DNA from 2 places in the Streptomyces sp. KMM 9044 genome. Region 2 is predicted to be linked to the other one. Evidence: riboswitches for the same ligand, from Rfam matches in the RefSeq annotation. Region 2 holds a riboswitch; the other holds the start of a gene.
What was found. A riboswitch is a leader RNA that binds a small molecule or an ion and turns the genes downstream of it on or off. The one in region 2 is predicted to bind glycine.

Region 1 (7,647 bases), 4.4 Mb from region 2:
CGGTGGTAGCCGCGCACGGCGAGCATCCCGGCCAGTTCGCCCTGGGAGCCCGCATTGGGCTGGAGGCTCACCCGGTCGTAGCCGGTGACCTCCGCGAGCCGGTCCTCCAGCTCGCGGATGAGGGTGAGGTAACCCTGGGCCTGCCCGGCCGGCGCGAAGGGATGCAACTGCCCGAACTCGGGCCAGGTGACGGGCTCCATCTCCGCGGTCGCGTTGAGCTTCATGGTGCAGGAGCCCAGCGGGATCATGCCGCGGTCCAGCGCGTAGTCGCGGTCGGCGAGCCTGCGCAGGTAGCGCAGCATCGCCGTCTCGGAGCGATGCTGGTGAAAGACGGGGTGCGTCAGGTACTCGTCGGTGCGCAGCAGGGCGTCCGGCAGGGCGTTGCGCGCGGCCGCGTCCAGGGACTCGACGTCACCCTCGAGGCCGAAGGCGCTCCACACTGCGGCGAGCCGGTCGCGCGTGGTGGTCTCGTCGCAGGCGATCGAGACGAGGTCGGCGTCGACGCGGTGCAGGTTGACGCCGTTGTCCCGGGCGGCGGCCACGACCTCGGCGGCCCGCCGGGGGACCCGTACGGTCAGCGTGTCGAAGTAGGCTGCGTGGACGATCTCCACGCCGCCGGCCCGCAGTCCCTCGGCGAGGACCGTCGCATAGCGGTGGGTGCGCCACGCGATGGTCCGCAGCCCCTCGGGGCCGTGGTGCACGGCGTACATGCCGGCCATGACGGCGAGCAGCACCTGGGCGGTACAGATGTTGCTGGTGGCCTTCTCACGGCGGATGTGCTGTTCACGGGTCTGGAGGGCGAGCCGGTAGGCCTTGTGCCCGTCCGCGTCGACGGAGACGCCGACGAGCCGGCCGGGCAGACTGCGCGCCATCTTTTCCTGCACGGCCATGTATCCGGCGTGCGGTCCGCCGAAGCCCATCGGCACTCCGAAGCGCTGTGTCGTGCCGACGGCGATGTCCGCGCCGAGTTCGCCGGGGGACCTCAGCAGCGTGAGGGCGAGCAGATCGGCGGCCACGGTGACGAGCGCGCCCAGCTCGTGCGCCTGGTCGATCACCGGTTTGATGTCGCGTACGGCACCGGAGGCGCCCGGGTACTGGACCAGCACGCCGTTGATCTCGCGCTCGGCCACCTCGGCGGGGATGCCCTCGCTCAGGTCGGCGACCACGACCTCGACGCCGGCCGGCTCGGCCCGGGTCTCGATGACGGCGACGGTCTGCGGCAGCGCGTCCGCGTCGACCAGGAACAGGCCCCTCTTGTTCCTGCCCATGCGGCGCGACAGGGCCATCGCCTCGGCGGCCGCGGTGCCCTCGTCGAGCAGGGAGGCACCGGAGGTCGGCAGGCCGGTGAGCTCGGCGACCATGGTCTGGAAGTTCAGCAGCGCTTCGAGCCGTCCCTGCGAGATCTCCGGCTGGTACGGCGTGTACGCCGTGTACCAGGCGGGGTTCTCCATCACGTTCCGCAGGATGACGGGCGGCGTGAAGGTCCCGTAGTACCCCAGCCCGATCATGGAGCCGAGCACCTCGTTGCGGTCGGCCAGCGATCGCAGTTCGTCCAGCGTTTCGGGCTCGGTCCGGGCATCCGGCAGGTCCAGCGCGTCAGCGTTCTTGATCACATCCGGGACCGCGGCGGCCGTCAGCTCGTCGAGCGAGCCGTAGCCGACCTGCGCGAGCATCTTGGCGCGGGCCTCGTGGTCGGGGCCGATGTGACGCCGCTCGAAGGGCGTTCCCTGTTCGAGCTCGGAGAGGGGAATGCGATGGACGGTCATGTGCGGAGGCCTCCTGGTCTGACGACCTTCGAGGGGCACCGTGACGGGTGCCCGGACGGCCTCCCCCTCTGTCATCTCAACCTGAGAGCTTCACCGGCTGCCCGGGGCAGCCGGCTTTCACCGTCGGTGAGAGCGGAAACCGTGGACACCCGCTCTGCTTTCCAGAGTGACCTCGTCCATGCGGTACGTGGGCCTGAGAGATTCCGGGGAGGATTTGCTCCTTCGGCGCCCTCCGGTGGCGCCTGGAGGACTCTCCCGCACGGGGTCAGCAGCCGCTGCCAGCGTACCAGCGAGGGCAAGATCCGGACGTTCGAGTGGCCGACGCGCCGATTGTGCCGTTTTGTAGTGCTGACGAGTGGTGTGCGGAATTGCGACCAGTGGAGGGCCCGTGCAGACCGACATCGATCCGCGCAACCTGATCGGCCGCAAGGCATTCGACCGCAACGGCACCCGGATCGGCACGATCGACGAGGTCTATCTCGACGACGCCACCGGCGTGCCGGAGTGGGCGGCGATACGCACCGGCCTGTTCAGCAGGGACGCCTTCGTTCCTCTGGAGCCGAGCGAGCTGATCGACGGCGGCCTCCACATTCCCTTCGAACGCGCCCTGATCAAGGACGCCCCCGACTTCGGCGTGGGCCGTCACCTCTCCCCGGAGCAGGAGCTCCAGCTCTACCACCACTACGGCCTGGACATCGCCGCCCCTCCCCCGCTCCCGGACCACGACTTCGGCAAACTCGCCGGCAGCGACGACTCAGCCTGACGCCCTCCGTGGCACCCACGTGCCGTTGCTGCCCCGCCCTCCGGCCTCTGCGGGCACAATCCGCACGGTCCTCGTCACTGTTCCACGTCCGGGGCAGCCCTGGGTCCTACCCTCCCGAGAGCCCTGGATCCGGTACACCGGCCGCTGCCTCTTGGCTGCCCCGGACCTCCCGGCCGCCCTGGCCGCCCTCAGCGTGCCGACCGTCGCCGGCCCGACCGTCCTTGTTGCTCGGGCCGTCCGCGCTCTCCCTGTCGTCCCGAGGTCTTCTCTCCACCAACGGCAGCGGATCCGCGGGGTGCAGGGCCGGGTCCCCGGTCCGGAAGGTCCGCACCCGCCCCGGCACCGACCCGGGCGTCTCGAACCGCACGGTGACCCTCCCCAGGCCACTGCCCTGGACCCACCCATGGCCGTACTCACTGTGCCGTACGTCGTGCCCGGCAGGCCAGCGCCGCTCGGCGTCCGCCTGCTGCTGTTCCTCCGAGGGTGCGGCCGCCCCCGCCTCCTCGCCCAGCAGCTCCTTCTCCCGCTCCCCCGCCGCCTGTGCGAACAGGTCCTCCTGCGTGTAGTCCGCGAGCCCGCTGACCCCCACGCCCAGCAGCCGCACGCCGCCCGTCGTGTCGACCGAGTCCAGCAGCCGCGCCGCGGCCTCGCGCACCACCGCGGGATCGTCCGTGGGCCCTCGCAGGGTCTCGGAGCGGGTGAGCGTCGAGAAGTCGTACCGGCGCACCTTCAGCACGATGGTCCGGCCCGACAGCCCTGCCGTCCTCAGCCGGCGCACACAGCGGTCGGCGAGGCGCTGGACCTCCGTTCCGACCCGCACCCGGTCGTGGATGTCCACGTCGTAGGTGTCCTCGACCGACACCGACTTCGTCTCCCGCTCGGCCACCACGGATCGTTCGTCCCGCGCCAGGGACATGGCGTGCAGAGCGTGTCCGTGTGCCTTGCCGAGCAGGCGTACCAGCTCGGCCTCCCCCGCCTCGGCAAGTTCCCCGACCGTGTGGATCCCGGCACGCCGCAGGTGGTCACCGGTGGCCGGCCCGACACCCGGCAGAGTCCGGACCGGCAGTGGTGCCAGCAGGGCCCGCTCGGTCCCCGGCTCGATCAGCACCAGGCCGTCCGGCTTGGCCTGCTCCGAGGCGATCTTCGCCAGCATCTTGGAGGCCGCCAGCCCCACCGATCCGGTGAGCCCCGTAACCGCCCGGATGTCGGCGCGCAGCTTCGCCCCGGCAAGCCTCGCGGACCGCTCGTCCCCGGCCGCCCCCCCGGCCTCCAGATCCACGAACGCCTCGTCGAGACTCAACGGCTCCACCAACGGTGACAGCGCCCGCAGCAGACCCATCACCTGGTCACTGATCGACCGGTACAACGCGAAGCGGGGCACCAGATACGCCGCGTTCGGCGCGAGCCGCCGCGCCTGCGCCATGGGCAGCGCAGAGCGGACACCGAAGAACCGGGCCTCGTACGAGGCGGTGGCGACCACACCCCGCGGCCCGAGCCCGCCCACGACCACGGCCTTCCCGCGCAGGCTCGGCTTGGACGCCTGCTCCACCGAGGCGAAGAAGGCGTCCATGTCGAGGTGCAGGACGGTGGGCGCGGATCTCACAGCTCCGATGCTGCCCTACGCCACTGACAACGCCCCACCCCACGTGCCGCCGCCCCGTACCCACCGCACAGGAGCGCGGACGGGACGGGCCCCGTGCGGCGCAGCGGCTCATACGGCGCGGTTGCGCCGCCTTGCCAGCTCGTCCGTCGGGTTGGGGCCAATCAGCGTCTCTCCGGTGTCGATGCGCTCCCCGTGCAGCTGCGACAGCGCGCTCCCGACGTCCCGCCACACCACGCCCACGGCGATCCCGAAGACTCCCTGGCCGCCCTGGAGCAGGGCATGGACCTCGTCGGGCGTGGAGCACTCGTAGACCGTGGCGCCGTCGCTCATCAGCGTCATGCGCTCCAGGTCGTGAAAGCCCCCCTCCCGCAGGTGCCGGACGGTGGTCCGGATGTTCTGCAGCGAGACACCGGTGTCCAGGAACCTCTTGACGATCTTCAGGACGACAACGTCCCGAAAGCTGTACAGCCGCTGGGTCCCCGAACCATGGGCAGGCCGCACACTCGGCTCGACCAGTCCGGTGCGAGCCCAGTAATCCAGTTGCCGGTAGGTGATGCCGGCGGCCGCGCAGGCCGTGGGGCCGCGGTAGCCGATCTCCTCGGGCTCCATGGACGTCGTCGCCCCTCCGCTGCTCGGCACGGCCGCCGGTCGCTGCGGAGCAGGATCGGCCGGGCTGCCGTGATGGGCATACGCCCCGCTCGCGCGGAGCTGAGAGCCTGGGGGAGGGTACGGACCGCTCACCCCGAGACCATGTCCGGGGGCACCCCCAGCCGTACCGTCGCCGGTGCTTCTCACGCCGACCTCCGTCCTTGACCTGCCTCCTCGACGGTAGGCAGTCGCCAAGGGTGCGTCAACGATCGCCACACTCGGCACGCCGAGTGATAATCACCCTAAGAGTGGTTTCCCGTGCCCCACCGCGGGGAAAGGCTAGCCGAATACCCTCCGCACGGGCCGGGCAACGCTCTCACGCACCGGATCCCGAGCAGCGTTCCGGCGGAACGGCCGAAGCTCCTCACTGGCTGCTGGAGCCGAAGTCCTCCGGCGAGATCTGGTCGAGGAACTCGCGGAACTTCTCGACCTCGTCCTCCTGCTCGTCCGGGATGGCGATCCCCGCGTCGTCGAGCACCGTGTCGCTGCCGTAGATCGGCGTACCGGTGCGCAGCGCCAGCGCTATGGCGTCGGACGGCCGGGCGCTCACCTCGACACCGCTGGCGAAGACCAGCTCCGCGTAGAAGACCCCCTCACGCAGGTCCGTGATGCGCACTTCCGTGAGCTCTTGGCCGACAGCTTCCAGCACGTCCTTGAAGAGGTCGTGGGTCAGCGGGCGTGCGGGAGCCATACCCTGCTGGGCGAAGGCGATGGCCGTCGCCTCCCCCGGTCCGATCCAGATGGGGAGGTACCGGTCGCCTCCCACTTCACGCAGCAGCACGATCGGTTGGTTCGAGGGCATTTCGACCCGGACACCTACGACATCGAGCTCGTTCACACAGCAACCCTAGGCCGTGCCCGGGACGTTTGGGTAGTCGGGCCCGGATCGGACGGCCGATCCGGGCCTCCCCACTCGCCCTCTCAGGGCAGCCGCACCCCGAGCGCCGAGCTCACCAGCGCCGCGTGGAGCTTCGCCGTGAGACCGGCGAGCTCCTTCGTGCGCGCCTGCGCGTGCGCCCTGGTCTGCGGGTTGCGGTGACGCTTGAGCGGGGCGACGACCTGGTCGACCAGCCCGGCCTCCCGGTCGGCGGCGGCCTTCATCGCTCTCAGATGCCGCGGCTCGATCCCGAACCGCCCCAGCTCGGTGATGAGGCCGGCGACGGTGACCGCCTCGGCGTCGTACACCTCGTCCTCGACCGGCGCGAGCAGCCCGTACGACTCCCACTCCGCGAGCTGGCGCTGGTCGACGCCGGACGCCGCCAGCAGCTGCGCCCGCCCGATCCGGGCCACTGTGGCGAGCCGGTCGGCAACCGGCTCGGGACCGGCTTCCCCGTCCCGCTGCCGGGACAGTACCGGAAGGGGCACGGCCTCCCCGCGCTCCATGGCGTCCAGGTGCTCGCGGATCACCTTGAGCGGCAGATAGTGGTCCCGCTGCATCCTCAGGACGTGGCCGAGGCGCTCCACGTCCTCGGCGCTGAACTTGCGGTACCCCGAGGGGGCCCGCCGCGGCTCGATGAGCCCTTCCGACTCCAGGAAACGGATCTTGGAGATGGTGACTTCGGGGAACTCCTCGCGCAGCACGTTCAGCACCGTACCGATGCTCATCAGTCCAGTTTCCGCTGCGGCGATACCGTGCCCGGCACCGCCGCTCGGTGTGTGAAGCATGGACCTTCCCTGGGGTCAGGGTGCCCCGGACGGAGTCCGGGGAGGGTCAGTAGCCCCGCTGGCTCGCGTAGAAGACCAGTCGGTACTTGCCGATCTGCACCTCGTCACCGTTCGACACGCCGACCTGGTCGATCCGCTCACGGTTGACGTACGTGCCGTTCAGGCTGCCCACGTCGGCCACCGTGAACGAACCGTCCTGGCCGCGGCGGAACTCCACGTGCCGGCGGGAGACCGTCACGTCGTCCAGGAAGATGTCGCTCTGCGGGTGGCGGCCGGCCGTGGTCAGATCGCCGTCCAGCAGGAAACGGCTGCCCGAGTTCGGCCCGCGGCGTACGACCAGGAGCGCGGAACCCATCGGCAGCGCGTCGACAGCAGCCTGCGCCTCCGGGGACAGCGCCGGGACCTGCGTCTGGCCCGTGACCTCTGCGTCGTACGCCTCGAGACCGGAAATGGAGATGGTGGACGTCGTCTCGGAGGGGCGCTCCGGGACGGCTCCGGGCCTGAGCGGGGCGCCGCAGTTCGAACAGAAGCGACTGTTCTCCGCGTTGCGGTTACCGCACCTCGTACACACCAAGGCCGACATGGACGGATCCTCCTGCCCACCGGGGGCCTGGGACGCGTACGGGGCGGAAAACCCTCCACCCGTACCTGAGGCTGACGGTTGCCCGAAACCTATGCCGCTCGACTGCGCAGGGTCAACCGACGGCGCGCCCTGGCCTCCCGCAACGTTCTCCCCGGGACCACCGACCTGATCCCGGTACAGCGGACGCGACGCCTCCGCGTCGGGCTGTGCGCGATGACGAGCGGTCGCGTTGGCGCGGCCTTCTCGCGCGCTCTTGCCGAACAACTTCCCAAACAACTTCACGGGCGATTCCCCTTGACCGAAACAGACCCGCCCGTGGGGCAGGACGAACCCTGACTGAACACACTGGCCGACCCGGACATCCTCACAACGTCCGTATCCACCAGACAGTTTCCACCACGCACCACCCATTCGGTGCGCCGACCCCCCGCAACCTCCTGCTCTCGCCGGTCGCCCTCCATGCACCCCCGGTTCACTGCGAGGACGACCGAGCGTAGCCAGGCTGCTTCGCCGGTCGCAAGGCATCCACAACGATCTTGGTCGACCTCTCCACCAAGGCGGTGGCCTGTTCCTTCTCGAGAGTCTGCACCACTCCTCCAGGGATGTTGAGCGCCGGCTC
Region 2 (7,647 bases):
TCGGCCTGCTGCCCGTCCAGCTCGGAGTCGCGCAGGTCGACCAGGACCAGGTGCACGTCCGTACCGCCGGACAGCACGTCCACGCCCACCGCCCTGACGTCGTCCCCGACCAGGCGCTCGGCCAGGATGCGGGCGCCCTCCAGGGTGCGGCGCTGGCGGTCCCTGAACTCCTCGGACGCCGCGACCTTGAAGGCGACCGCCTTGGCCGCGACCACGTGCTCCAGCGGTCCGCCCTGCTGGCCGGGGAAGACCGCGGAGTTGATCTTCTTGGCCAGTTCGGCGGTGGAGAGGATCACGCCGCCGCGCGGGCCGCCGAGCGTCTTGTGCGTGGTCGTGGTGACGACGTGGGCGTGCGGGACCGGGTTCGGGTGCAGGCCCGCCGCGACCAGACCGGCGAAGTGGGCCATGTCGACCATCAGGTACGCGCCGACCTCGTCCGCGATCCGGCGGAACTCGGCGAAGTCCAGCTGCCGCGGGTACGCCGACCAGCCGGCGACGATCAGCTTCGGCCTGCTCTCCTTGGCCAGCCGCTCGACCTCGGCCATGTCGACCCGGCCGTCGTCACCGACGTGGTAGGCGACGACGTCGTAGAGCTTGCCGGAGAAGTTGATCTTCATGCCGTGGGTCAGGTGCCCGCCGTGCGCGAGGTCCAGACCCATGATCGTGTCACCGGGCTTGAGCAGCGCGAACATCGCGGCGGCGTTGGCCTGCGCGCCCGAGTGCGGCTGCACGTTGGCGTGCTCGGCGCCGAACAGCTCCTTGACCCGGTCGATGGCGATCTGCTCGATCACGTCGACGTGCTCGCAGCCGCCGTAGTAGCGGCGGCCGGGGTAGCCCTCGGCGTACTTGTTGGTGAGAACCGTGCCCTGGGCCTCCATGACCGCGACCGGGGCGAAGTTCTCCGAGGCGATCATCTCGAGGGTGGACTGCTGGCGGTGCAGCTCGGCGTCGACCGCGGCGGCGACGTCGGGGTCGAGCTCGTGCAGCGGGGTGTTCAGAAGCGACATGCGGCTACGGCCTCCTCAGCCCTGGATGAAGGCGTCGTACTCGGCGGCGGAGAGCAGGTCGGCCGGCTCCTCGCCGGTCCGCACCCGGAACAGCCAGCCGCCCTCGAAGGGGGCCGAGTTCACCAGCGACGGGTCGTTCACCACGTCCTCGTTGATCTCGGTGACCTCACCGGTGACCGGGCAGTACAGGTCGCTGACCGACTTGGTCGACTCCAGTTCGCCGCAGGTCTCGCCCGCGGTCACGGTGTCACCCACCTCGGGAAGCTGGACGAACACGACGTCGCCGAGCGCGTTGGCCGCGTGCTCGGTGATGCCGACCGTCGACACGCCGTCCTCGGCGGCCGACAGCCACTCGTGCTCCTTGCTGTAACGCAGCTGCTGGGGGTTGCTCATGGTCTGGGTTCTCCTGTAAGCGGGGGATGTGCTTGATGAGTCGGAAACTACGTCGGCCTGCGCCGCCGTACGGCACCGCGCACCGCCGTGCCCCGACGTGCGAAAGCCCGGAAGGCCGTGCCGGGGCCGTCTACGGCGGTGTCACTTCTGCCGCTTGTAGAACGGCAGTGCCACGACCTCGTACGGCTCGTGGCTGCCGCGGACGTCCACGCCGACACCCTCCGTGCCCGGCGCCGCGTACGCCACGTCGACGTACGCCATCGCGATCGGCCGGCCCAGCGTCGGGGAGGGCGCACCGGAGGTGACCTCGCCGATCACCTCGCCGCCGGCGACCACCGCGTACCCGGCGCGCGGCACCCGGCGGCCCTCGGCGACCAGGCCGACCAGGGCGCGGGGCGGGGTCGCCCCGGCGCGGGCGGCGGCCTCGGTCAGGGCGGCGCGGCCCACGAAGTCGCCCTCCTTCTCGAACTTCACCACCCGCCCGAACCCGGCGTCGAACGGCGTCAGGGAGGTGCTCAGCTCGTTGCCGTACAGCGGCATGCCGGCTTCCAGGCGCAGCGTGTCCCGGCAGGACAGCCCGCACGGGACCAGCCCGGCGCCCTCGCCGGCCCCGGTCAACGCCTGCCACAGCCCGACCGCGTGCTCCGGCTTCACGAACAGCTCGAAGCCGTCCTCGCCGGTGTAGCCGGTACGGGCGATCAGCGCGGGGACGCCCGCGACCGTGCCGGGCAGCCCGGCGTAGTACTTCAGGTTGTCGAGGTCGGCGTCGGTCAGGGACCGCAGGATGCCGGGGGACTCGGGGCCCTGCACCGCGAGCAGCGCGTACGCGTCGCGGTCGTCACGGACCTCGGCGTCGAAGCCGGCCGACCGCTCCACCAGCGCGTCCAGCACCACCTGGGCGTTGGAGGCGTTCGCGACCACCATGTAGTGAGGGGTCCCGGCGTGAGGGGTCCCGGCGTGAGGGGACCCGGCCCCGGTGTCCTCGAGCCGGTAGACGATCAGGTCGTCCAGGATGCCGCCGTCCTCGCGGCAGATCATGGTGTAGCGGGCGCGGCCGGGCTTGACGGTCCCGATGTTGCCGACCAGCGCGTGGTCGAGGAGCTGCGTCGCCTGCGGGCCGGTGACGGTGATCTCGCCCATGTGGGAGAGGTCGAAGAGGCCGGCTCTCGTGCGCACGGCGTTGTGCTCGTCGCGTTCGGAGCCGTAGCGCAGGGGCATGTCCCAGCCGGCGAAATCGGTCATCGTGGCGCCGAGCGAACGGTGCAGGGCGTCCAGTGCGGTCCGGCGGGGTGCGGTACTGCTCATCGGTCGGTCTCCCAGGGCAGGACGGGCGAGGTCGTTCCTCCCCATCTGTCATCGGGACCTGAGAGGTTCGCCATGACCGCCCGCGCAGGGGACGACCACGGTTTGCACCTTGGGTGGGGCCGCCGGAAACACGTGCGGCGGCCCGCTTTTCAGATGTGCCTCGCCCACGCGGTAACGGTGCCTGAGAGATTCAAGGGAGGGACTTGCTCCTTCGGCGCCCCGGCGGCAACGGTGCCGGGGACTCTCCCGCGCGGATTCGAACGGCCGGTATGCAGTTGGCGCGCACATCATTGCACGCATCGCCGGGCCGCGGCAGGGGGACCCTTCTGGGAGGAAGCGCAGGGTGTTCGGGTGTTCACGGACGGCTGTGACAGGCCTGTACCGGGAAAGGGAAGGAATCCTGAAGACCGCGGCGTTACCGTCTCTTTACACTCGGCGGGGAGACGGTCCGGTACCTGGTCACAGGGCCGGACCGCCCCCAGGGGAGGACTTACGGTGAACAAGGCCACGGCGTACGCCACCACCACGGGCGTCGCGCTGCCCGAGCAGCAGGCCCCCTCGGTGCGGGGGACCCGCGTCATCCTGCCCGCGCCGGTCGTCCGCGACCTGCGCGAGCGTGCCGGCCGCAGCCCGCACGCCCTGCTCTTCGGCCCCCGCGACCTCGTCGTGGTCACCGGACTGCCCGGCAGCGGCAAGTCCACCCTCATGCGGCGCGCGGCGCGCGGCACCCGCATCGACTCGCAGGACACCCGGGACCGCTGGGACCGCGGCATGCCGCGCCTCCTGCCGTACGCGGTGTACCGGCCCCTGGTCCGCCTCGCCCACTACGCCGGACTGCGGCGCGCCCTGCGCACCGGTGAGGGCGTCGTCGTCCACGACTGCGGCACGCAGGCCTGGGTGCGCCGCTGGCTGGCCCGCGAGGCCCGCCGCCGGGGCGCGGTCCTGCACCTGCTGCTGCTCGACGTCCCCCCGAAGCAGGCCCTGGACGGCCAGCGCGAGCGCGGCCGCGGGGTCTCCCGGTACGCCTTCCGGCGCCACCGCACCGCCATCGACCGGCTGCTGACGTCCGTGACGCGCGGCGACCTGCCCGCGGGCTGCGGCTCGGCGGTCCTGGCCGACCGCGACGCGGCGGACGCGCTGCACCGCATCGAGTTCACGGACTGATCACGGGCCGGCGGCTCCACGGCCGGCCCGTGGACGGGCCGCACGCCGGGGTACGGCAGCGGTTAGCCTTTTCAGCCACAGCAGTGGTTCCAGGCAGGCGGTAGGCAGATGGACTTCCCGGCGGGCTTCTCCGCGGACTTCCCGGCACAGACTCACCCCCACCCGCACGGCGGATGGCCCGGCAACGAACTGGAGGAGGCGCTCTCCGCGTCCCTCGGCGTCCCCTCGGCCGACGGCCGGATCATCGAGGTGCTGGGCCGCAGTCACCTGTGGATACCACTGCCCAACGGCGGCGGACCGGACAGCGGCCCGCTGGACCTGCCCATGACGGAGATCGACGGCCAGGCGTACGTACCGGTCTTCAGCTCCGAGGAACAGTTCCGTCAGGTCGTCGGCACCCACATGTCGTTCACCGTCGCGCCCGCGGTGGAGTTCGCGCGCGGTCTGCCGCCGCAGGCCGGGATCGCCGTGAACCCCGGGGGAGTGGTCGGCATCCCGCTGCCGCCCCCCGCCGTCGCCGCCCTGTGCCGCGCCGGACGCGGCCCGCTGGACGGACCCGCGAGCGGCGGCCGGGTCAAGCTGTTCGCCCCCGACTGGCAGGACGACCCGGTGGACTTCCTCGCCGCCGCCGCCGCGGAGTTCGAGGCCCTCGGCGTCGTCACCACCGCCCGCCGCTGCCTCGCCGAGATCGAGACGGCCGAACCGGTGCTGTTCGTCGGCGTCGAGCTGGCCCCCGCCGAACTGTCCCGGACGGAGGGCGACCTGCGGGCCGCGCCGATGGACGCGCTGGGCCGCGCGCTGGGCCGTGAGCCGGTGAGGTGGCCCGTCAACCTCGTCCTCCTGGACGTGGCCCAGGACCCGGTCGGCCAGTGGATGCGCGACCGCGTCCGCCCCTTCTACCAGTGGCAGCGCTGAGGGGGCTCGGTGCTGCCGGAGGCCGGTCACGCACCGGCGGAGCTCCCCGGCGCCGGGAGGCGCTTAAGCTAGGTTCATCGGGCTCGGGCGAGGGTGTTGTACGGGTGGTACGGAGGGGCGATACAAAGTGAGCGCTGGCACCGCGGCGGCCGGGCAGGTCGAGCACATGCTGCGCCAGGTGACACCCGGGCGTTACGACGCCTATGAGGCGTTGCTGCGCGCGCTCGCGACACCCTCCTCCGGCCACGTCTGGATGCTGCTGTGGCACGGCCAGGCCGGCTCCCCGGACGCCCAGTACGGGAACATGGAGGTCGACGGCTTCGGCTACGCGCCCTGCGTGACCTCCGCCCAGGAGCTGTCCGCCAGTGGCTGGAACCGGTCCTACGAGGTCGTCGACGGCGTCGAGGCCGCCCGCGCCCTCTACCCCGACCGCTACGGACTCTGGCTCAATCCGCACGCCCCCGGCGGCGGCCTCGGCATCCCCTGGCTCGATCTGCGCAGGCTCGCCACCGGGCTGGACCGCCAGCCCGCCGGACCCCTGAGGCTGTCCGAACCCGCCATCGAGATCCCGCAGTTCTACGCCCTGCTCGCGCAGAACGCGCACCGCACTCCCGCCGTCCGCTCGCTGCGCCGTGCCTGGGTGCAGCCGTCGCTCGGTGACCCGTACCTCGCCGTCGGCCTGGACGTGTACGACACGTCGCCGTCGGCCGTGGACGCGGTGCGCGCGATGATGCGGCAGTCCCTCGACGCGGTCCCGGACGGGCTTCCGGTGTCGACCGTCGCGATGTCCGACGAGCACGACCCGGTCGCGATGTGGCTGCGTGCCCACGCGCGCCCGTTCTACGACCGCGAGGCGCACGCCGCCGCCGCCGCGCCTCCCGCCGCGGGGTCCGGCTACCTGCCCGCGCGGTAGGTCCTGTCCGGCGGACCGCGCCTCGGAGGCCGGGGGACGGCCGGGCACGCCCTCCTCGAGCTCTTCGAGAAGGGGGCGCCCCGGCGGCGCTGTCGTCGGCTGCCGACTTCCCCAGGCTCTCGGCTTCGCTCGATCGGGGAACTCCCATGAGCGGGGGCGGCCGGGCACGCCCTCCTCGAGCTCTTCGAGAAGGGGGCGCCCCGGCGGCGCTGTCGTCGGCTGCCGACTTCCCCAGGCTCTCGGCTTCGCTCGATCGGGGAACTCCCATGAGCGGGGAGGGCCCTCATCGCGTCGGCGCCCTCCTCCGCCTTGCGGCTGAACGCACCGGCCCCCGCTCGGCCTGGTCGGAGAGATACCGCCAGTCACCTCCGGCCTGATCCGCCGGACGGGTCCCAGCGCTGACCGGGGCGTATGCGTGAGAGGCAGGTCCGGAAGGACCCGGCCGCACTCCCCGTGATGACTCAACGTGACGGTGTCCGCGGAACGGGCACACCTGTCGACGGAGAGCGCCCGTTTCGCCCTCCCGGCCGCTGATTTCACGTCAGATTTTCGGCCATGTGCACTCAGCTATGGCCAGTCAACCGCCTGTCACCTGCGGTTTCACCCGTCCTTCACGCCGTCCGGCGCTTTTCTCGGGTCTCTTGACGGAGGGTCAGATGTGTCCGAACGGTTAATTTGCAACAGGGGGACGCCTGAAACATCCCTTATGTCAACTGTTCAGATCTCAGCTAGGTATCACCGCTATCCGGACTGTTCTCGACTCGCTGTGAACGTCTGTAGTGTTCGGCCGGTCAAGATGCATCCACATAGCGGACCCGGAGTGGCCCCAATATGCGCATACCCAAGTCCCGAGCCGCTCGGGCGATCACGGCCGCGGTGGCGGTCGGTCTGATCGCCACGGGCTGCTCCAGTGAACGGGACAGTGACAACGAGAGCGGCGGCGAGAAGGACACCTTCGTCTTCGCCGGTGCCGGTGACCCGGGCTCCCTCGATCCTGCCCTGGCCAGCGACGGTGAAACCTTCCGCGTGACGCGGCAGGCCTTCGAGGCGCTTCTGGAGCACGAGTCGGGCGGCAGCGAGCTCGTCGGCGGCCTCGCCGAGAAGTGGTCGAGCAACGACGAGGGCACCGTCTGGACCTTCAACCTCCGCAAGGGCGTCGAGTTCCACGACGGCGAGGCGTTCAACGCCGAGGCCGTCTGCGCCAACTACGACCACTGGTTCAACTGGACGGGCACCTACCAGTCCAGCGCGGTCTCGTACTACTGGCAGTCCATCATGGGCGGCTTCGCGAAGAACGAGGACAAGGAAACGTCCGAGGCGAACTACAAGTCCTGCACCGCGAAGGACGACAACACCGCCGTCATCGAGGTCAAGGAGCCCTCCGCCAACCTCCCCGGCGGCTTCTCCCTCCAGGCCCTGGCGATCCACTCGCCGAAGGCCCTCGAGGAGTACAAGAAGCAGGACGCCTCCGCCAAGGGCGACGCCATCACGTACCCCAAGTACAGCCAGGAGGCCGGCACGGTCGCCGGTACCGGCCCGTACAAGATCACGAAGTGGAACAAGGGCAACAAGGAAGTCTCCCTTGAGCGCTTCGACGGCTACTGGGGCGACAAGGCGAAGGTCAAGAACCTGGTCTTCCGCACCATCGACACCGAAGAGGGCCGCCGCCAGGCGCTCCAGGCCGGTGACATCGACGGCTACGACCTCGTCGCGCCGGCGGACGTCAAGACCCTCGAGGACCAGGGCTACGTCGTCCCGACCCGTGGCGTCTTCAACCTCTTCTACGTGGGCATGAGCCAGGAGGCCAACCCCGCGCTCAAGAAGAAGGAAGTCCGCCAGGCCATCGCGCAGTCGATCGACCGGGAGAACCTGGTCAAGACCCAGCTGCCCGAGGGCGGCAAGGTCGCCGACCAGTTCATGCCCGACACGGTCGAGGGCTACTCCAAGGAC

Region 1: it holds a riboswitch for glycine, as region 2 does, so the genes downstream of both, gcvP (aminomethyl-transferring glycine dehydrogenase) here and gcvT (glycine cleavage system aminomethyltransferase GcvT) in region 2, are expected to answer to the same signal.

What each region holds. Positions count from the first base shown of each region.
Region 1 is NZ_CP113910.1:6,469,836-6,477,482, reverse strand. Features, by position in the region: gene gcvP (aminomethyl-transferring glycine dehydrogenase) at 1-1,766, opposite strand, end outside; glycine riboswitch at 1,938-2,034, opposite strand; gene HUV60_RS29255 (PRC-barrel domain-containing protein) at 2,155-2,529, shown strand; gene HUV60_RS29250 (DNA polymerase IV) at 2,636-4,132, opposite strand; gene HUV60_RS29245 (MerR family transcriptional regulator) at 4,241-4,927, opposite strand; gene HUV60_RS29240 (bifunctional nuclease family protein) at 5,145-5,618, opposite strand; gene ftsR (transcriptional regulator FtsR) at 5,702-6,445, opposite strand; gene HUV60_RS29230 (zinc-ribbon and FHA domain-containing protein) at 6,492-7,439, opposite strand; gene HUV60_RS29225 (DUF881 domain-containing protein) at 7,501-7,647, opposite strand, start outside.
Region 2 is NZ_CP113910.1:2,034,289-2,041,935, reverse strand. Features, by position in the region: gene glyA (serine hydroxymethyltransferase) at 1-1,007, opposite strand, end outside; gene gcvH (glycine cleavage system protein GcvH) at 1,023-1,400, opposite strand; gene gcvT (glycine cleavage system aminomethyltransferase GcvT) at 1,542-2,705, opposite strand; glycine riboswitch at 2,741-2,864, opposite strand; glycine riboswitch at 2,865-2,964, opposite strand; gene HUV60_RS09125 (ATP-binding protein) at 3,201-3,869, shown strand; gene HUV60_RS09120 (enhanced serine sensitivity protein SseB) at 3,978-4,784, shown strand; gene HUV60_RS09115 (enhanced serine sensitivity protein SseB C-terminal domain-containing protein) at 4,951-5,697, shown strand; gene HUV60_RS09110 (ABC transporter substrate-binding protein) at 6,529-7,647, shown strand, end outside.